4 regions of the Glutamicibacter sp. 2E12 genome follow, and region 1 is predicted to be linked to each of the others. Evidence: predicted binding sites of a transcription regulator. Region 1 holds the regulator's gene; each other region holds the start of a gene.

Region 1 (5,175 bases):
TGCAGCCATTCAGCGCCGGCGTTCTGCCAGGAGAGCGCAGCTTCCAGCGGGTCGCCGTATCCGGTCTCGGAACCGGCTTCGCCCTGGACCAGGCGCACTGCCTGTCCGCCAGCGATATCTACTGCAGGCAAAAGTTCGAGGATTGGTTGCTCGCTCATGATGTCCTTAGTGAAGAAGTAATGTGATTAGTAGGTCAAGGACCAGGCTGCGATCAGGCTCAGGCCTGCAAGTACCCACAGCGCGATGATCCATGAGATATGGGCCTTCTGGCTCTTCAGCGAAATGGCTCCGCCAATCAGGAAGGCCCCGACAACGCCCAGAATAAGGGTCCACATGCCTAGAGCGTCCCCAACCAGTTGCGAAGCAGCTGCGCGCCAGCGTCCCCGGACTTCTCCGGGTGGAACTGCACTGCCGATAGCGGGCCGTTCTCGACGGCGGCCACGAAGGGCGTTCCGTGCGTCGACCAGGTCACCTGTGGCGGGGTCATCGCTGGCTGGGTTACGTCGAATTCCCACTTCTGAACAGCGTAGGAGTGCACGAAGTAGAAACGTTCACCCTCGATGCCGGCGAACAGCTTGGATCCTTCCGGCGGGCGTACCGTGTTCCAGCCCATGTGCGGGATGACATCCGACTGCAGGCGTTCAACCTTGCCCGGCCATTCGCCAATGCCTTCGGTTTTCACACCGTGTTCCACGCCTTCTTCAAAGAAGACCTGGTGTCCCACGCAGATACCCAAAACCGGCAGGCCCCCGGCAATGCGGCGACCGATCCAGCGCAGGGAACCGGTTTTGGCCAGCTGCTCCATGACCGAGGCGTAGGCGCCAACACCGGGGACTACCAGGCCGTCGGCGGCCACGATCTTCTTCGGATCTGCGGTCAGTTCCACTTCGGCGCCGGCGGCTTCCAAAGCGCGCACAGCGGAGCGGACGTTGCCGGAACCATAATCCAGGACAACTACTGTTTTCTTTTCCACTTACAGTGCACCCTTCGTGGATGGGATCTTGTCGCCCATGCGCTCATCGCGCTCTACCGCTTCGCGCAATGCGCGCGCGAAGGACTTGAACTGCGCTTCAACGATGTGGTGCGGGTCGCGACCCGAGAGCACCTCGATGTGAGCACAGATCTGTGCGTGGAAAGTGATGGCTTCGAAGACGTGACGGGTCATCGAACCGGTGAAGTGACCACCGATCAGGTGGTATTCCTGGCCCGCAGGCTCGCCGGAGTGCACGAGGTATGGCCGGCCCGACACATCGACTACCGAACGGGACAGGGCTTCGTCCAGTGGAGCGTAGGAGGTGCCGAAGCGGCGGATGCCGGCCTTGTTGCCCAGTGCCACGCGCAGTACTTCGCCAATGGTGATCGCGGTGTCCTCGACGGTGTGGTGAACGTCGATGTGGGTATCGCCGGTTGCACGCACGGTGAGATCGATGAGCGAATGCTTGGATAGCGCAGTCAGCATGTGGTCGTAGAACGGCACCGAGGTGCTGATCTCAGAGACACCGGTGCCATCGAGGTCCAGTTCAACGAATACGGACGATTCGCTGGTCACGCGTTCCATGCGGGCGCGACGTGCGCCAATCAATTCGGCAGACATGTCTTCCTTCGCTTGTCTTTGATTACTTCTGCGAGCCGAGCAGTTCGGCAAGTCGTTCCAAGAAGGCTGTGGTTTCCGATTCGGTTCCTGCCGTAACACGCAAGGTTCCCGGGATTCCATTGTCGCGGATGATGATGCCGGCTTCCAACAGGCCTTCCCAAATCTTGCGGGGGTCTTCGACGCCACCGAAGAAGACGAAGTTGGAGTCGGAGACCGATGGCTTGAGGCCAAGTTCCTTCAGGCGCGCGACGATGCGGTCCCGCTGGGACTTGATGTCCTCGACCTGGGCCAACAGCAACTCGATGTTCTTCAAGGCCGCGATGGCGGTTGCCTGGGTCACTGCCGACAGGTGGTATGGCAGTCGCACCAAGCGGATGGCATCGGTGACTTCTGGCGCAGCGGCCAGGTAGCCTACGCGCGCACCGGCCAGGCCGAAAGCCTTGGACATGGTGCGCGAGACAATCAGCCGCTGGCGGCCTTCGAGCAGGCTCAGCGCCGAGGTGGTGCTGGCCAAGGAGAACTCGGCGTACGCCTCATCCACGATCACTATGCCGTTATGCTCGCTCATGGCTTCATATACCGCGGTGATGACGTCCAGGCCAAGGGCCGTGCCGGTGGGGTTATTCGGAGAGCAGAGGAAAACGATGTTCGGCTTGTGCTCGCGAACCTGTGCGGCTGCGGAATCGGCGGACAACGTGAAATCTGCGGCGCGTTCACCGGCGATATATTTCGTGTCAGTACCACTGGCAAGCAGCGGGTACATGGAGTAGGTAGGGCCGAAGCTCATCACGGCACGGCCGGGGCCGCCAAAGGCTTGCAGGATTTGCTGCAGGATTTCATTGGAACCGTTAGCGGCCCAGATATTGTCCTTTGTGAGCGAGTGGCCGAGGTAATCGGCTAGGAGTTCGCGAAGCTCGGTGAACTCGCGGTCCGGATACCGGTTCAACGTTGCCGCCGCCTTGGCCACCTCTTGTGCAATGGCATCGACGACTGTCGGTGGCAACGGATGGGTGTTCTCGTTGACGTTCAGCTGGATGGGCACGTCAATTTGTGGTGCGCCATAAGGGGATAGCCCGCGGAGATTCTCACGCAAGGGCAGCTGACTCAAAAGTTCACTGCGGTCATTCACGCATCAAGTCTACGTGCGCAGCGCGCCTGCCGGTGAATCCGCTACGGCCACAGGTAACAAACTCGAAGCAGGCTGGGGAAGCTAGCCGGCAAGGACCGGAATCGAGAGGGTTTCGCCGACCTGGATTTCGCTGCCGGTCAGGGCATTGAGTTCGGCGATGTGGCCCACTGCCGAGGTCACGTCGTAACCGGTGGCGTAATCCCGGGCCAGGCTCCACAGCGTATCCCCTGGAATAACGGTGACATCAACGGTTCCGACTCCAACAGGAGTATCGGCTGCGGCATGCGCGTCAGAGGCAAACATGGAGATGAAGAAAGCTGCGGCGATGGTGAGTGCGAAAATGGGCATACCCACAAGCACGGCCCATCCGCGACGGTTGATGCGGATCTTCAGTGGTGCCTGGGTCTGATTTGAGTCAAGTGCGACGGTTGCCATGACTTTGTCTCCTCAAGAAATTCAAGTGATGCGAATTTGTATTCGAAAGCGTAGGTTCGAAAACTTGTTCGAACCTCGTATATCTGTTCTAACAGAGGTTTGCGGAACTTGTCCAGAAGTTTTCGAACAAATCTTTGAAAGAAGCTCGCTTATCTACTAAGATTTCGAAGTAGACGAGCAATGAAAACATCTCACCATCTAGCGCCGACAGTTTGGACTTACGAACTTTCGAATGATTGCTAGGGAAGGCAAAATCTCATGTCAGCTTCACAACGCACTCCCCGATCGAATGCACGTTCGCTGACGATTCGCCAAAAGAAGATCCTGGAGACGATCCAGCGGTCAATCGGCAAGAACGGTTATCCACCATCGATGCGTGAGATTGGTGACGCAGTGGGGCTCAAGAGCCTTTCGAGCGTCACCCACCAGCTGAGCCAGCTGGAAAAGCTCGGTTATATCCGTCGAGATCCACGCCGTCCGCGCGCAATGGAAATCCTGCTGCCTCTGCAGCTGGCCGAAGACGCCGAGAAGGCCGAAGTTTCGAAGCCGGTCGAGCCAGATGCCAGCGAAGACGCCAAGATCATTGAATTGAGCACTTCCGCTGACACCACCATGGTTCCCCTGGTTGGCCGTATCGCTGCCGGCGGTCCGATCCTTGCCGAACAGTCCGTCGAAGATGTTTTCTCGTTGCCTCGTCAGCTCGTAGGCCACGGCGAACTGTTCATGCTCAAGGTTTCCGGCGATTCAATGGTTGACGCTGCGATTTGCGATGGCGACTGGGTAGTTGTCCGCCGCCAGCAGACGGCGGACAACGGCGACATCGTAGCTGCCCTGCTCGATGAAGAAGCCACGGTAAAGACTTTCCGGCAGCGTGACGGGCACACCTGGCTGCTTCCGCAGAACTCGCGCTACGAACCAATTTTGGGTGATGCCGCAACGATCATGGGACGCGTCGTCTCGGTGATGCGCTCGCTCTAGAATACGTACGGTCATTGCGCTGGTGCTTGGCACCAGCGCAATTCTCGTTTAACCCGCTATTGGCCGGCGTTCAACTCGAATTGAGCGGCCGCCGAGAAGATCATCCAGCGTTGGATTGCCGCCGAAAGCCGGCGTGGCTCCTGGTCAGCCAGATGGCGCGCCGTTGCCATGATCAGCCTCCTGGCCTGCTCCCGGCTCCGGGCTTCCAAGCGGACATCATTACCGGCGAGGGCCAGATATCGGCAGAGTATCCCCGCGAACAGGTTGCCGTCTCCCCCGCTGTTGAACGAGAGGACCCCGGCAGCAGTTGACAGCGATTTCGTGGTGGCATCGATCAGTACTTGAGCGTGAGCCAGATCAGCAGGCTCGCCAAGCTCAAGCAATGCCCCGAGCACCAGGCCCTGGTTATAGGTGTAGACCGCTGGTTCCACGGCGTGTCCCTGCGTGGTCAACCGAAGTCCGTCCAGATACAGTCCTCGCTCCACGCTGAACAGATTCTTTTCCAGCCACTGGAGAAGCTCTCGCGCGGTCTCTTTCTCCCCGGTACGGGCAAAGAACAGTGCCGCCGGCGCGTTGGCTGGCGTGTTCTTGAAATCCCGCTTTCTGGACCAGTACAGGCCGCCGTCCAGCACCCCATCCATGCCGGCATGGAGCTGCCGTCCCAGCGTCCGAACTGCCGCCTCGGCAGGACGGCTCCTGTGTCCCGTCACCAGCTGCGTGAACTCTGACAGGCGGCCGCTGGCCAGGGCAAGCCAAGCCATGTCGTCGAAGAAGTAGTTGGGCAAGATCCCGAAGTTTCGAATTCGAATGCCGCGCAATAGGCCGTTGGCCCGGGCAAGCGCTTCGCGCGCCCGGTGTTCGTTGCCTTCGTCCCAGTACGATCGGCCCTCATCGATGATGGCATCCAGATAGTGCGCCTGCCACCAATAGTTCCACTCCGCAAGCGGGTGCGCGAAACCATTGAGATTGCTGAGCATGCTTCCGTCGCGCAACCGATGCGCTCTGCTGTAGCTCTGTCCAATCCACGTTCCGGGCAACC
Region 2 (5,175 bases), 600 kb from region 1:
TACACCGGCAAGCAGCGCATCATGGACACCGCTGGTCGTGTCGAGCGCTTCAACGCCCGCTTCAAGGGCTTCGGCGGCAAGAAGTAATACTTCGCCCCTAGCAAGCTTTCGCGGCGTGTTTCCAGTATTTGGAAACACGCCGCTGCTGCTTTAACAGCACACCTGTCCATCAGTGACTGAAAAATGTTTTCACGGAACCGTCTAAGAGGATTCGTTTTTCGCGCCACGATGCGCATCGCGGCATCTTGGCAGTTTCCTGGATGCGCCAGTGACTGAAAAATATTGTCAGCAGCGTCCGCCCCAGCGTCTTCCGGCTCAATAGCCGTCGGGGCGGCAGGAGATGACTGAAAAATGCTCTCACTTAACTGACTAGGAGGATTCCTTTTTCGCGCCGCGATGCGCTAGTGGCATTTTGGTAGTCGTCTCGATGCGCCAGTGACTGAAAAATATTGTCAGCAGCGTTCGCCCCAGCGTCGTTCGGCGCAATAGCCGTCGGGGCAGCCGGGGATGACTGAAAAATGTTTTCACGGAACTGTCGTAGAGGTCCCGTTTTTGGCACAGCGGTGCGCATCGGGCATTTTGGCAGTTGCCTGGAGGCGCCATTGACTGAAAAATATTGTCAGGAGCGATTGCCCAGAGCTTTTCGGTGCTATAGCCGTCGGGGTTTCCAGTGGCGGCTTAATAAGGATTCGCTGACTCGTCGAAGCCGACGTCTTGGCCGCACTGCTCCGAGCAACTGGCTCCATCGCCGTTGCGTGAATGGTGTTATTGGTGGTGTGGAGGTGCTGGTGACTGAAAAATTCTGTCACCCAAAAACCGGTCAATCGGGATAGCGTCCTCAGCCTGTTTCCTTCTGGCCGTCATCTGGCGGCGATTCAGGACCGGGATCCTCGTCTGGAATGTCGACGCGAGGCTTGAGCCCAAGTACCCTGCGTACTTCTGCCGTGAGTCGAATATGCGGCAAAGGAATGACCTTAGGGCGCTCTGGGCAATGATCATTTACATGATCGAATTGGTCCACACGCTTGACGCTTTCCGGAATAACGAGTGCGCTCAGCCCGTGTGGAGTCACCCACATCTTGGATCCGTCAGGACGCGGAACGACTTTCCAACCCAATGCATGCTTGAACATTTGATGCTGCTTGCACAGCAGATGCGTATTGTCCCTGGTCGTATGCCCTCCGTGAGCCCAGCCATTTATATGGTCAATCTCGGAGCGGTCAGCTGGACGGCGACAGCCGGGGAAGCAGCAATGCTCATCGCGGTGCCGTAACAGATCCTTGAGACTCTGCGAAGGCCGGTAGCGCCTGCGCTCGACATCTATCGCGGCGCCAGTCCATGGATCGGTCAGCACGCGCTGGAACGAAGGCGCATCCTTTGCCAACACCAATGCGACCCCCAGTGGGATGGGGCCGTAGCCTTCCAGGTCAGCCACGGTCCTTGTAGGATCCGCCAGCATTTCCACCGCGGGAATCGTGATGGATACCCGTGGCTTGAGGGGCGTGCCTTCCCGGTCCGGCCAGCCGTTGAGGATGATGTCTGCAAAGGCGTCCGCTTCTATTTGCTCCCGGGTGCGGGGATCCTGCGGATCGTTATGCCGATCAGCTAGCCACTTCACGGAGTTCTTGATGGAGTGAATCACTGCGGCACTGTTGTAGTACTTGAGGGTGGACATGCCATTTTCGTTATCCCATAGCGTGAGCTTGCGATTCTTTTCAGACTTCTTGTGCCTTTGTTCGGCGGCCTCCGGGCACATCCTGTCATGGAACCGGCGTGCGCGTTGGTATATCGCGTCATCAGACGCAGTCTTCGCCATGGGCAACAGCACGCGTTGCATCTGCATGATTTGTTCGGGGAGCAAGTCCTGCGAATACTTCACGATGTCATGCGCTGCCTTGGGCGTGATCTCTCCTGCAGCCAGAGCCGTGAGGGTTTCCTTGCAGGCGTAGCGAAGACCCTTGGCATAGAACATCCGCTTGCCTACCATGCGAGGGGTCTCACGCAGCGCGACAGCCGCTTCTGCGATGAAGTTGGAGTTGATGACCTGGTCACTTCCGCGGTCAACGCCATAGTATTGAGCACTTTTCCGAGCCTCGCGTTCCTCCTCCTCGGTAGTGGTCCCCGCGGTGGCGATCATATCGGCAAATGATTCACTGACTTGTTCTACTGAATCGGCCAGCAGCACAGATGTCATTGCATCGAGGGTGCTCTGAATGCGTTGGATCTTCTTCAGCCGTTCGAGGGCGTCGTCGGGGCCATTGAGCGGGCCCGCGTCGTAGAGCTCATCTGCCAATTGCTTCAGCGGACCATGGAACAGGTGATGTTCGAGATGGTCGCTGAATAACGAATCCTTGTGGGATTCTGTGCGAGTGCCAGCTGGGGGCAACGGTAGACGATGTTCATCATCGTCGTCATGGATGAAATCGGGTATAGCCATAGTTAATCATCCTGCCGGCAACAGACAGTTTGGCCCGGAAAACCGCGGAATGTGGAAGTATTCTCGAATATTTATTCGATTGTTATCCGGCGTCGAATGTTGCCACTGCGAACCACCGAATCCGGGGGCGCGTGGATTCGACTAGTGGGCAGCCGGGGATAGAATGAAACCATGAAGTATCATGGTGAATACAAGGTAGTCGGTGGCAAATTAGTCGTTGTAGATCTGGATACTTCCGATGGCGTGATCACCGAAGTGTCATTGAATGGCGACTTCTTCCTGGAACCAGATGATGCACTGGATGACTTGAATGATGCGCTACGCGGTTTGCCAGCGAACGCCAGCCACAGCACCATACGCAATGCGGTAACCGACAATCTGCGTGAAGGCGCAGTGATGTTCGGTTTTGACGAAGACGCCATCGCGCGCGTCGTCCGCCGCGCGCTGGGACACGCCACCAAGTGGGAAGACCACGAGTGGGAAGTCCTGGGCCCGGAGATCATTCCAATCACCGAGCAAGTGGCGCTGGATGAGGTGCTGACCCGGCAAATCGCCAAGGGGACCCGCAAGCCGACCATCCGCTTCTGGGACTGGAGCGAAGGCGCCGTCGTGATCGGCTCCTTCCAGTCGCTGAAGAACGAAGTGGACATGGAGCAAGCCGAAAAGCACGGCATCCAGGTGGTTCGCCGCATTTCCGGAGGCGGCGCGATGTTCATGGAAGCTGGCAACTGCATTACCTACTCGCTCTACGCTCCTGAATCCCTGGTGGATGGCATGAGTTTTGCCGATTCCTACCCGTACCTGGACGCCTGGGTGATGGAAGCGCTGGAAAGCATCGGCCTGGAAGCGTACTACAAGCCGCTGAACGACATCGCGACCCCTGCCGGCAAGATCGGCGGCGCAGCGCAAAAGCGCCTGGCCAACGGTGCGATGCTGCACCACGTCACGATGAGCTACGACATCGACGCGGAGAAGATGACCCAGGTGCTGCGCATTGGCCGGGAGAAGATCTCCGACAAGGGGATCACCTCAGCGGTCAAGCGTGTGGATCCGCTGAAGTCGCAGACAAAGCTGGATCGCATGGAGATCATCGACGTCATGATGGACACCTTCGCCAAGCGCACCGGGGCCAAGCCGGCACAGCTGGATGCCGAATCCCGTCTGGCGGCGAAGGAATTGGCCGCGACCAAATTCGCTACCGCGCAATGGACCGCGCGGGTTCCGTAGGGAGCCAAGATCCAAGGGCCTGTTCTCGATCAAGTTCGAGGCCAGACCCTTGTTTTGCTTAAAGTCATGGTGCTGTGGCCCTGCCATCTCCGCTGCGCCGGCAGCGTGTAGCGGCACGGAAAAGCCGGCCCGCTGCGTGGATAAGCAGCGGGCCGGCCTTCGGAGGGCCAGCGGCTAGCGGCTGGTGCGGCTGTAGGCCTGGGCCTTCAGCGAGCGTTCCAGTTCTGCGCGTTCCTCAAGCAGGATGCGCTTGAGGGCGGCCGGTGCGCTCTCATGGCGTTCCAGCCAGCTGGTCGCGGTAGCCAGTGCATGGTTCTGCTCGATGGCGCCCTGGAGATCCTGGTGCCCTGGATACAGCCCCTCGATCACGCGCGTGGCGAATTCCATGCCCATGGTCTCGAAGACCGGCAGGATCGCGGCCCAGTAGCGTTCCTCGAACGGTGCCAGCAGGGCGGAGGAACCCATGGTGAAGCCCAGTGCGGTGGCCGAGAGTGCATCGTTGGACAGCTCTCCGTGTTCATCGCGCGCCATCAGCACGGTGTCGAAAGCGGTGTCCTTGGCCTGCGGATCCGGGCGCGCCGCCAGCGCGGTGCGAACCGAATTCTGCGCCACGCTGGTGGGGTTGGCCTTGGCCGCTTCGTGCATGGATGCCTCGGCGGCCTCGTCGAGCCGGCCGGAGGCGGCCAGCGCGATGTAGGAACCCCACAGCAGCTGCTCATCGACGGTGACCTGGTAGGCATTGGGCTGCTCGCCCAGGAAGGCGTCGAGCACCTCCGGAGCCACACCGGCACGGGCCAGGCGAACCAAGGTGCGCGCGGTGGTGGTCTGCTGGTCTCCGCCGGCCTCGAACCGGGTGAGCCACCCGGTGAGGGTTGCGGCGGCCTTCTGGCGCAGCTCCGCGCGCAGCTCGGGGGCAACGTACTTGGAAATCGAGGTGGCCAGCTGGTCGGTAAGCACCCCGAAGACGCCCGCGTCGGTGACGGCGTGCGCGTGATCGAGGATCGCCTGCACGTAGCTTTGCGCATCCAAGGTAGCCGATCGCACCGCATCCCACAGCGACGCCCAGCAGGTGGCGCGGGGCAGCGAGTCGGCCAGGCCCGAGAGGTGGCCGAGCAAGGTGGCACGCGAAACCGGGTCGAATTCGATCAGCGCATAGGTCTCATCGCCGTCGTTGGGCAGCAGCAGATCCGGGATCCGGCGTCCGACCAGGAAGTCCAGGGCCGCCGATTCGCCGGAGAGCTCCACGTCCACCGAGTCGGTGCGCACCAGCTGGCTCCCGTCCAGCTGGTAGGCGCCGACCGAAAGCACATGCGGGCGGGCGATCTTCTGCCCGGTGACCGGATCGGTGCCCGACTGGATCAGCGATGCCGCGGTGATGGTGCCGCCGGCATCGGTGGTGTACTCGACGTGCAGCTTCGGCACGCCGCTGGTCTTCAGCCAGGCATCCGCCCACTGGCCCATATCGCGGCCGCTGGCCGCTTCGAGCGCTTCGAGGAAGTCATCCAGCGAGG
Region 3 (5,175 bases), 1.3 Mb from region 1:
CGTGAGCTCCAGGCAAGCGGAACCGGGATGCTGCGCAGGGAGAGTGCTGACTGGTCGACGCTGACGGCGCAGGAACAAGCCGTGGCCAAGCTGGTTTGCGAAGGTGCAAGCAATCGACGTGTCGCTGAAGAGCTGTATATAGGAACCAAGACAGTGCAATACCACCTGACCAAGATCTACACGAAGCTGGCGGTCTCAAACCGTACTGAGCTTGCTGCGCTGGCGCGTTTCGACCTTGAAGGATAGTGCCTTCCGACTGAAAAAAATTTTCATTCCCGAGGGCAGCAGAACCATGCGGAGTTCGAGTTGACCTACGCGCTGTGACTGTAGATTTTTTTCATTCAGCACGAATCGCTTGAATCGAACGCGGCCGGGATTCTTGATTCAGGCCGCGTCCAGCATTGCAACCAGACTCAAAGCCGTTGCTCCTGCGAAGTATGGGTGGTGTGGTGGTGCTAGTGACTGAAAAAATTTATCGCTCGAAATCCAAATCAGGTACTGGCTCTAGCTGGTTTCGGTTCCGGGCAGGCCCTCATCTTGGCCGAGCCCCAGTACTCGCCGCACTTCGGGGGTCAATTGCACCTCGCAGGCCGCAGCCTCCTGGGGACGTTGAGGACAACGATCGTTGACATGATCAAATTTCTCCACGTTGTCCACGCTCTCGGGAACCGTGATTGACCGCAGCCCGTGCGGAGATACCCACGTCTTGGAGCCATCCGGGCAAGCGAAGACCTTCCAGCCAAGCGCGTGCTTGTACATCTGATGCTGCTTGCACAAGAGATGAGTGTTCTGCCGGGTAGTGTGGCCGCCCTGTCCATACGCTTCGATGTGATCAATTTCCGAACGATCGGGCAGGCGGCGGCAACCAGGGAAACCGCAATGCTGGTCGCGGTAACGCAGCAAATCGCGCAACCCCTGGGAAGGCCGATATTTCTTGGGCTCCACATCAATTGCGGCTCCCGTCCACGGGTCGGTCAGAACGCGCTGGAACGACGGAGCATCCGCGGCGATTTCCAACGCTACGCCGATTGGGATCGGCCCGTAACCTTCCAAATCAGCGAGGGCGCGAGCGGGATTCGCGAGCATTTCAATGGCTGGGATCGTGATGGCAACCCGTGGCTTCAGCGGCATGCCTTCCATTCCGGGCCAGCCATGCAGATACACGTCCGCAAGCACATCGGCTTCAACCTGCGTTTGCGTGCGCAGATCCTTGGAATCAGTGATCTGGGCGGCTGCCTGCTTTATCGAGTTGCGAATCGAATGGATGACATCAGCGCGGTGATGCAGCTGCAAGGTAGCCATGCCATTCTCCTCATTCCACACCTTGAGATTACGGGCTGCGAATGCGTTCTTCTGCCGGTTCTCTGCCGAATTGGGATTCATCCGGTCGTGAAAGCGACGGGCCCGCTGGTAGACGGTCTCGTCGCAGGCTGTTCTTGCCAGAGGCAGCAAATTTTCCTCCATGCGGCCGACCTGCTCCGGGGAAAGGTCTTGCGAGTATTTGACGATGTCGTGGGCGGCCTTAACGGTAATCTCACCTGCAGCGAGCGCGGCAAGGGTGGCTTTGCAGGCGTGGCGCAAGCCCTTGGCATGGAACATCCGCTTGCTGGCTTTACGGACGGATTCGCGCAATGCGACAGCTGACTCAGCTACGAAATTGGAGTTGATGACCTGCTCGCTGCCACGGTCTATGCCATAGTATTCGGCACTCTTGCTGGCTTCGGCTTCCTCGTCTGGGGTGTGGGCATGCTCGGTGGCAATCAGGTCATTGAAGGACGCGCTGACCTGCTCGACTCCGTCTGCCAGTAAAACGCAGATAGCGGCTTCAGCGCTGCTCATCAGGCGTTGGAGTTTCTTCAGGCGTTCCAATGCGTCTCCGGGCCCATCCACGGGGCCCGCATTGAATAGTTCGTCGGCAACCTGCTTGATGGGTCCGAAGAACAACTGGTGCTCGCGATGGGCGTCGAGCGCTGACGCTCTGTGCGACTCCATGCGGGTGCCCGGCGGGCGCAGTGGAAGGCGATGTTCATCGTCGTGATCGTCTAGATATGCGGGAATAGTCATAGTTAACGTTCGCGCAGATTATCGACAGTATCTTCTGGTTCGAAACCAATTGTGGATAAGTTCTAGAAAGTTTATACGAATGCGATTAAGCGTGATTCCGGCGCGAAAATCGCTAGATCAGGGAAGGCAGTAATGGGTGCCGTGCTAGTTGCTAGTTGGATGCAGGGGGCGCGGCGGGCGGGTGAAGGCAGTTCGGATGCCAAAGGCTGCCATGGCTGCGAGTATGGCAAAGGCGAGGACGCTGGCCATGTACAGGGGTGCGGCTAGATCCGCGGCGGCATCGGCGTTCCAATCGGCAAAGGTGTCGCCCACCGAGTTCATATTGGCGAAGGAAGCGAAGAAATAAGCCGGTGCGCCTAAGGCAATGATCAGGCTCCAAGCTCCGATAGCCGCCCAGGCGGGCAGCTTGCGTCCGGCGGAAACTACCGGAACGAGCCAAGAAATGGCGAGGGCGGTTCCAGTGGCTGCGAAGACCCACCCTCCAAGCGAGTCGTAATTCTGGTCCATTGAGGCCATCTCGGAAATGGTTTCATCGAGGGAGAGTCCACTTGCTGCGGTCACGGCCCAATTGTTCATGAGCAGTGAGCCGTAAGCCGCGTAAGCCACGATCATGGCGAACCCGGAGATGGCTAGAAGTTTACGCATGTCAGTAGCCTAACAGTGCACTAGTCAACTCGGTGGGATAACCAATACGCGTATGAGTTGGGCGTCCATGCTACTTCCTTGCACGATCAAGCTGTCCTGAGGCCAGCTGCCTGTATTCCAGTGCAAGAATCCGTGAATCAGATGCCCTTAGTCGGTAAGGTGCATTATGTGCCGATCGGGAGCCCAAAGCGATCGCGCGAGCGATACCACCCAGCGCCGCAATGAGGCGCCAACCGTTAGAAGGAGACTAGGGATGATCTTCACCAAAAAAGGCGACGCCGCAGTTCTGGCCAAGCTCAGCACAGCTCCAGCACCCTATCGCGAGATTGCCGAACGGCTTCACGCCATAATCATGCAGAGCGCACCATCGCTGGAGCCGATCGTCCGCTGGGGACTTCCGTTCTACGTCCGGGATGGCAAAGACGTCTGCTACATCAAGCCTGACAAGGACTTCGTAGCTTTCGGTTTTGGAGAAGTCGTGAATCCTGCCTACGAGGAAGGCTCCCACATGCATCCAGTTGCATGGACTATCACCTCGCTGGATTCTGCAACGGAAGACAGGATCCGGGACCTGGTGAAGAAGGCCGCGGGCTGATCCCGAGCAAGCTAGCTGGCCGCAAGATGAACAGTGCGCCCGCTGCAGGCAGCCGCATTGCCTGGAGTCCGTCCTCAAGTGCGCCGAAGGTCCCGGCAGCGTCATTGCTGTCGGGACCTTCCGCTTCGCGTCGGTAGTACTGAGGGCAAAAGCCTAGGCGGCAAGCATCGAGGTGCCGTGCTCCTCTTCTGGCATCCATCCGGTCCAGGCCCAGTGGTTCTGGGGTTCGCTGGCATCGGCAGCTCGGTGCGCGATGGATTGGGGTTGGAACTTCCCGGCTGGATCGTTCAGTGTTGAAGCATTCATGCTGCGCTCCCATTGGATTGGCGGGTGTTCGCCCGTTCGTCGAGGTTCCGGGTACGGCAACGGCGGGGGTCCGGCCAATGCTGCCGGGACCCCCGCCGTGTTGAGGCGCGCTGGGGCTTACTTCACAGGGTCGAGCACGAAGTCGTAGGTGACCTGCTTGCCGTTGCCCGATGCTGCTGGGTGCACGTCGAGCATCAGTTCCGGCTTCACCGCGGTGGCGATGTCGTCGTCGTTGTGCGCATCGCCCGGGAAGTACAGCTGGGCGGTGAGCAACTCGTGGCCCTCGGCGGAGACCTTCAGGTGCAGGTGCGCTGGGCGCCACGCGTGCCAGCCGGCGGCGGCGATCAGCTGGCCGCAGGCGCCGTCGGTCGGGATCTGGTACGGGGCTGGCTGCATGGTGTTGATCTGGAAGTTGCCTTCCTCGTCAGCAATGAAGGTGCCGCGCAGGTTCCACTCGGGGATGCCAGGGGCGAACTGCGAGTAGAAGCCCTCTTCGTCTGCGTGCCACAGCTCGATCTTGGCGTTCTTCAGCGCCGAGCCGTCGGTGGAGCGGACCTGGCCCTGGAAGAGCAGGTTGGTGCCCTTCTCGTCCTCGCGCATCGAGATGGTGGCAGGGGTGTTCTGCGAAGGCGCTTCGGGCACGTAGTAAGGGCCTTCGATCGAGCCCTTGTTGCCTTCGCGGTGGTCGGTGGCGACCTCTTCCACCGAGTGCTCCAGCCACACGTCCAGGAACAATGGCCATTCGCCGTCGTCGCCAACCTTGATCAACCATGCCTTCAGGGCATTGAACTCGTCGTAGCTCACGCGCTCTTCGAGGATGATGTCGTTGGCGGCCTTGACGAGCTTGGAAGCAAGCATGTTCACGCGCTCGGTGGAGGTCGCGATGCTGCCGAGCTTGCCGGAGTTGCGGAAGCTGTCGGTGGCGGCGTTGCCGGACTTGGCTGCAGTTGCGTCTGCTGGAGTTTCAGTGGTCATGGTGACTCCCCTAAATTATGTGGTGTGGCGGATGCGGATCCATACTGTGACCCCCATCATCCCGGGTGATTGATATTCAATGTAGTGCAGCGTCTATGCCAAGTGAAATACTCATTTGTCGGCCATTGGAACGTTTTGAATATCAATGCTTGTGGGCTGGGACACGGAGGGAATCCGCCGGTCCGGAAAAGTCCTAGGCCAGCGAATTCGGATGCTTGGCCAGCGCGGTGACCTTGATCTTCATGTACGGGTACATCGGGAAGCCGCTGAGGATTTCGTGCAGTTCGTCGTTGGATTCGACGTTGTACAGCGAGTGGTTCGCGTACTCGCCGACCACGCGCCAGATGCCCTGCATCTTGCCGCTGCGCTGCAGGCTTGCGGAGTACTCCTTTTCCCGGGCCTGGAAGTCAGCGACTTGCTCATTGGTCAGGTGGTCCGGGAAAACAACGTCCATACGGGCGAGGAACAACATGGGGATCTCCTTTAGTTCGAGGTGGAAAGCACGTGGTCCTGGCGGTAGCGCGCCAGCTTGGATTCGTCGATGGCGGCGCCCACGCCGGGCACGGTGCGTACCGGAATGCGGCCGTTGA
Region 4 (5,175 bases), 1.0 Mb from region 1:
CTGGGCCTCGCCACCGGAGAGGGTGGTTGCCGGCTGACCCAGGCGCACGTAGCCCAACCCCACGTCCACCAGCGTGCGCAGGTGGCGGGCGATCGGGGTGAAGGCACTGAAGAACTCGGCGCCTTCGGCAATCGGCATATCCAGCACATCGGCAATGTTCTTGCCCTTGTACAGCACCTGCAGGGTTTCGCGGTTGTAGCGGGCACCCTGGCAGACCTCGCAGGGCACGTAGACGTCCGGCAGGAAGTTCATCTCGATCTTCAGCGTGCCGTCACCCGAGCAGGATTCGCAGCGTCCGCCCTTGACGTTGAAGGAGAAACGGCCCGGCTGGTAGCCGCGCAGCTTCGCCTCATTGGTCTCCGCAAACAGCTTGCGGATGTGGTCGAACACGCCGGTATAGGTCGCAGGGTTCGAACGCGGGGTCCGGCCGATCGGCGACTGGTCAACGTGGACCACCTTGTCCAGGTGCTCCAGGCCCTGCACGCGGGTGTGGCGGCCGGGCACCTGCTTGGCGCCGTTGAGCTTGTTGGCCAGCACCTTGTACAGGATGTCATTGACCAGGGTGGACTTGCCCGAGCCGGACACGCCGGTCACAGCGGTCAGCACGCCCAGCGGGAACTCCACCGACACATTCTGCAGGTTGTTCTCGTTGGCACCGACCACCTTGAGCTTGCGCTCCTTGTCGATCTTGCGGCGCTTGGACGGGATGTCGATCTGCTTGCGGCCCGAAAGGTAGTCTCCGGTCAGCGACTTGGTGTTCTGCTTCAGGCCCTCCAGGGATCCGGAGTGCACCACTTCGCCGCCGTGCTCGCCGGCGCCCGGGCCGATGTCCACGATCCAGTCGGCTTCGGCAATGGTGTCTTCGTCGTGCTCCACCACGATCAGGGTGTTGCCCAGCGATCGCAGGTGCAGCAGGGTGTCGATCAGGCGGCGGTTATCGCGCTGGTGCAGGCCGATGGAAGGCTCGTCCAGAACGTAGAGCACGCCGACCAGGCCCGAACCAATCTGCGTAGCCAGGCGAATGCGCTGCGCCTCGCCGCCGGACAGGGTGCCAGCAGCGCGTTCCAGGGTCAGGTACTCCAGTCCGACGTCCAGCAGGAACTTCATGCGCGCGTCGATTTCCTTGAGCACCTGCGCGGCGATCTGCGCCTCGCGTGCGGTGAGCACGATCGTGGAGAGGAATTCCGCGGCGCTGCGCAGGTCCATGGCGGCAACTTCAGCGATGGAACGCCCGCCCACCAAGACCGAGAGCGATGCCGGGTTCAGGCGCGCGCCGCCGCAGGTAGGGCACGGGATCTGGCGCATGTACTGCTCGTAGCGGTCGCGGGCGTGATCCGATTCGGTTTCCTGGTGCTTGCGGTGCACGTAGGAGATGACGCCCTCGAAGCCGGTGGAGTACTTGCGCTCGCGGCCGAAGCGGTTCTTGTACTGCACGACTACCTTGTGGTCCTTGCCATTCAGGATCGCTTCGCGGGCGGCAGCCGGCAGCTCCTGCCACTGGGTGTCCATGGTGAAGCCCAGCTCATGGCCCAGGCCTTCGATCAAGCGGTTCCAGTATTCGGTGGTTGCCTTGCCTAGCGACCATGGGGCGATCGCTCCCTCGGCCAAGGTGACCTCGCCGTCCGGAACGATCAGGTGCTCATCGACCTCCAGCTTGGTGCCGATGCCGGAACAGGCCGAACAAGCACCGAACGGGTTGTTGAAGGAGAAAGTGCGCGGCTCGATCTCATCGATGGCCAGCGGATGCTCATTGGGGCAGGCCAGGTTCTCGGAGAACGCGCGCACGCGCTGGGGATCATCCTCGTCCAGGTCCACGAAGTCGGCCAGCACGCGTCCTTCGGCGATGCCCAGGGCCGTTTCGATGGAGTCAGTCAAGCGCTGGCGGGCATCTTCCTTGATGGCCAGGCGGTCGACGACCACCTCAATGGTGTGCTTGACCTGCTTGGCCAGCTTCGGCGGATCGTTCAGCTGGATGGTGGTGCCGTCAACGCGGGCACGGGCGAAGCCCTTGGAAGAGAGCTCCGCGAACAGGTCGACGAATTCGCCCTTGCGCGAACGCACTACCGGGGCGAGGATCTGGAAGCGGGTTTTCTCCGGTAGCTCCATCAGCTGGTCGACGATCTGCTGCGGAGTCTGCTTGGAGATCGGTTCGTGGCAGATCGGGCAATGCGGACGGCCCACGCGTGCCCACAACAGACGCATGTAGTCGTACACTTCGGTAATCGTGCCCACGGTGGAACGCGGGTTGCGGCTGGTCGACTTCTGGTCGATGGACACCGCTGGCGACAGTCCCTCGATGAAATCCACATCGGGCTTGTCCACCTGGCCGAGGAACATGCGGGCGTAGGCAGAGAGCGATTCGACGTAGCGGCGCTGGCCTTCGGCAAAGATGGTGTCGAAGGCCAAGGAGGACTTGCCCGAGCCGGACAGGCCGGTAAAGACAATCATTGCGTCACGCGGGAGATCAATGTCCACGTTTTTCAGGTTATGCTCGCGTGCACCCTTGACGACCAGGCGAGTCAGATCAGTTCTTTTACTCTGCGATGAAATAGCCACGAGGCAATACTAATCGAAAACTACTTCGAATACGTGTACGAATGGACGCAACTCACAGTTAATTCTCCAAACCCCTGATCCGGCGCACGGCGAGCGCTATGCGTGCTCGTCCACCCACCCGGAATGTCGACCGGTGAGCCAGCGTCCCCATGAATCCAGATCGGACCACGACCTCCCTATGGAGGTACCGGTTGCCCTTGGATTCCCGCTTGTGCCTGTCACGTGTGCGTCCCCTCCCCAAGTTCGCAGCTATCTCGTAGATGCCAATGAGCGGCGAGCGCATGCTCTGTGTTGCACGAGCGGGAAAACGGATAAAATTCGACGTTCGGTTCACGCCGCCAACCAGGGGCACCGCAACCGCTGATCCGCAATGCAACAACATAGCGAACCTGGCCAAATGTTCCGCGCAATGGCATCGTCCGCGGTGCATGTCATCCGACAGCAATTGTTTTCTGTGCAAGCATTCGACATCATGAGGCAGCGCCACACCGTTCCGTTTCGCGCCCCCCTCACCGGTCACTACACGGACGGGGCATACGGAACGGCCGGTGTTCCTGTAAATCCATGAAACTTCTGCGATGCGAGTCAGCACGTGGCGCGATCCTATTTGTGACCGGCTTTCGGGACACTTTGAGAAAAGTGAGCACTAAGCAACACTGAACGAACCTACAACGTGAATCTGCTCGACCGATAGTAGCGTTGCAATACTTATGGATGCAGGGTTACTCGCACAGCCCGAACAACCTGCAGTCACCAATCATCTACGTCAACAGGAAATCAACATGCAAACTACCGAAGCCGCGCAACGCTGGGCGACAACATGGGCCAACGCTTGGCCACTCAAGGACGTGAATGCAATTGTCCAGTTGCAAGCTGATGACGGCGACCACTGGGCCTCGATGTTCAGACGATTACGTGGGCCTAACGGGCTGCGCACTTATCTAGAGGAATGCTTCGCGGAGGAAACCCAACCGGCAGAAACATGGTTCAGCGAACCAATCGTCAACGGAAGTTCAGCTTCCGTCGAGTACTGGGTCGTGATGTTCATCAAGGACCAGCCAATGACCGTCTCGGGATGCACTGTGCTTTCATTCGACGATTCAGGCTTAGTAACAACAGCGCGAGACTACTCACACGTCAAAGACGGGCACCACTTGCGACCTGAGCTTCCATTCAGCGCCTGACATCACACTCTGTCCCGTTCAAGGTTCCGTTCACGGGCGGCACAGCACTAAGGAGCAAAGACATGAGGCGTTGTCAGCTTTGAACACTCACACCAGCCGTCGATACGTTAGCTGAACCTCTTGAGCTTCCACTGCCGTCCGTGATTACTCGGCATGCAGAGATAAGACCGTCGAAAAATGGAGCTTTCACGAACCACCAGCGGTTCCGAGCTGAGGACAAAAGACGCTACATCGTCAATCGTTTCTTCCGCGAATTCAATGACCTCGTCCAACCCTTCAGGAATCGTTTGGTATCCGATATATCGCTCATCGTAGACGAGTTCCGGTGACTCGCTTCCCAACACTAGAGTGAAGACGCCAAGTCTAGGGCCCTGAAGATCTAAGTGGATAGAGTGTTTACGATCGTAGGCTCGACCACTGATATCCTCCGGTAAGGTCATGATGACCTCCTCAACCCGAGCCCTCAGCAGGGCGAGGTAATTCAGAACCTTTGGGTCATCTCTCATGGATCGAACACTATATCCCTCTCGTTTGAAATGCGTTCAAGTGTCTGAGCAATACAGGAACGATCGCATCCGTTCCCGGAGGAGGTCCCGGAACGGTCGGTTCAGAGTGCGCGATCTCGGCATGCCCCAGGGCCGAGAGGACAAATAGAAGCGCTTATTCTTGGGGATACTCTCCCTCAACATCCGAAGCTCCGATAGGTTTGTGGCATGAATAACCTTTCGATTCGCAAAGCCACCCTTGATGATGTTCAGGCTATCCGGTCTATCGGGATTCTTACATGGCCAGCAACATACCTTGGTTTCACGAGCCCGGATTTCGTCATGGATAATCTCAATACCTGGTGGTCACACGACTCTGTCAGTGCTTCAATCACCGATGATACGACGTACGTTGCTCTGCAGAATGGCGAAGCCGTTGGAACTCTAACGGTCGGGCAGTTTGAGGGCGAACCTGTCATATGGAAAATTTATGTGTTGCCGGAATCCCATGGCCACGGCATCGGCACCGAACTAATGAACACAGCACTTGATGCCTTCGGCCGCACTCAAGATCTGAGGATCGAGTTCGTGAGAGGCAACCCGTCGGCCCAGGCATTCTATGAACGGCGTGGCTTCAGATTCGATTTCGAAGAAAAAATGGCGGAGGGGCTGGCTACAGTCTGGCTTCGACGACCAGCTGGCCGGGTCACCTGAGGACTAGCAACGTTCCCACAGAGGGTTCGACTTAACGAACACTGAGCTGTTGTGCAGACAGCCTGTGAATTCGAGATCGATAGCGGGTATTCGCTGTCACGAAGTCACCGAGAGCGGGAGATCAGAGTTCGTCGAAGTAGGGCTCCTCTGATCCGGGAAGCAGCGGATGCGACGCAATGCTGAAACTCTCGTCCCAATCATCCGGCCTGTGGGGCCACGCCTCGACCAGCCATTTT

Evidence for each region. Region 1 encodes LexA, which represses DNA repair genes until DNA is damaged. Its sites were predicted from a motif close to TCGAACANNTGTTCGA; they were not measured.
Region 2: the regulator LexA is predicted to act here: its motif matches at 2,501-2,516, upstream of ACP3TE_RS17285 (DUF222 domain-containing protein).
Region 3: the regulator LexA is predicted to act here: its motif matches at 2,128-2,143, upstream of ACP3TE_RS07950 (HNH endonuclease signature motif containing protein).
Region 4: the regulator LexA is predicted to act here: its motif matches at 2,582-2,597, upstream of uvrA (excinuclease ABC subunit UvrA).

The regions. Positions count from the first base shown of each region.
Region 1 is NZ_CP188297.1:369,154-374,328, forward strand. Features, by position in the region: gene priA (bifunctional 1-(5-phosphoribosyl)-5-((5-phosphoribosylamino)methylideneamino)imidazole-4-carboxamide isomerase/phosphoribosylanthranilate isomerase PriA) at 1-158, opposite strand, end outside; gene ACP3TE_RS01685 (hypothetical protein) at 186-335, opposite strand; gene hisH (imidazole glycerol phosphate synthase subunit HisH) at 338-973, opposite strand; gene hisB (imidazoleglycerol-phosphate dehydratase HisB) at 974-1,594, opposite strand; gene ACP3TE_RS01700 (histidinol-phosphate transaminase) at 1,617-2,723, opposite strand; gene ACP3TE_RS01705 (LysM peptidoglycan-binding domain-containing protein) at 2,805-3,158, opposite strand; gene lexA (transcriptional repressor LexA) at 3,417-4,136, shown strand; gene ACP3TE_RS01715 (glycoside hydrolase family 76 protein) at 4,193-5,175, opposite strand, start outside.
Region 2 is NZ_CP188297.1:3,639,619-3,644,793, reverse strand. Features, by position in the region: gene ACP3TE_RS17290 (type B 50S ribosomal protein L31) at 1-87, shown strand, start outside; gene ACP3TE_RS17285 (DUF222 domain-containing protein) at 839-2,437, opposite strand; gene ACP3TE_RS17280 (lipoate--protein ligase family protein) at 2,609-3,664, shown strand; gene pepN (aminopeptidase N) at 3,839-5,175, opposite strand, start outside.
Region 3 is NZ_CP188297.1:1,697,529-1,702,703, forward strand. Features, by position in the region: gene ACP3TE_RS07945 (LuxR C-terminal-related transcriptional regulator) at 1-246, shown strand, start outside; gene ACP3TE_RS07950 (HNH endonuclease signature motif containing protein) at 505-2,064, opposite strand; gene ACP3TE_RS07955 (hypothetical protein) at 2,209-2,709, opposite strand; gene ACP3TE_RS07960 (DUF1801 domain-containing protein) at 2,963-3,304, shown strand; gene ACP3TE_RS07965 (hypothetical protein) at 3,458-3,610, opposite strand; gene catA (catechol 1,2-dioxygenase) at 3,728-4,585, opposite strand; gene catC (muconolactone Delta-isomerase) at 4,779-5,057, opposite strand; gene ACP3TE_RS07980 (enolase C-terminal domain-like protein) at 5,069-5,175, opposite strand, start outside.
Region 4 is NZ_CP188297.1:3,223,928-3,229,102, reverse strand. Features, by position in the region: gene uvrA (excinuclease ABC subunit UvrA) at 1-2,556, opposite strand, end outside; gene ACP3TE_RS15150 (nuclear transport factor 2 family protein) at 3,339-3,740, shown strand; gene ACP3TE_RS15145 (hypothetical protein) at 3,848-4,246, opposite strand; gene ACP3TE_RS15140 (GNAT family N-acetyltransferase) at 4,454-4,939, shown strand; gene ACP3TE_RS15135 (hypothetical protein) at 5,061-5,175, opposite strand, start outside.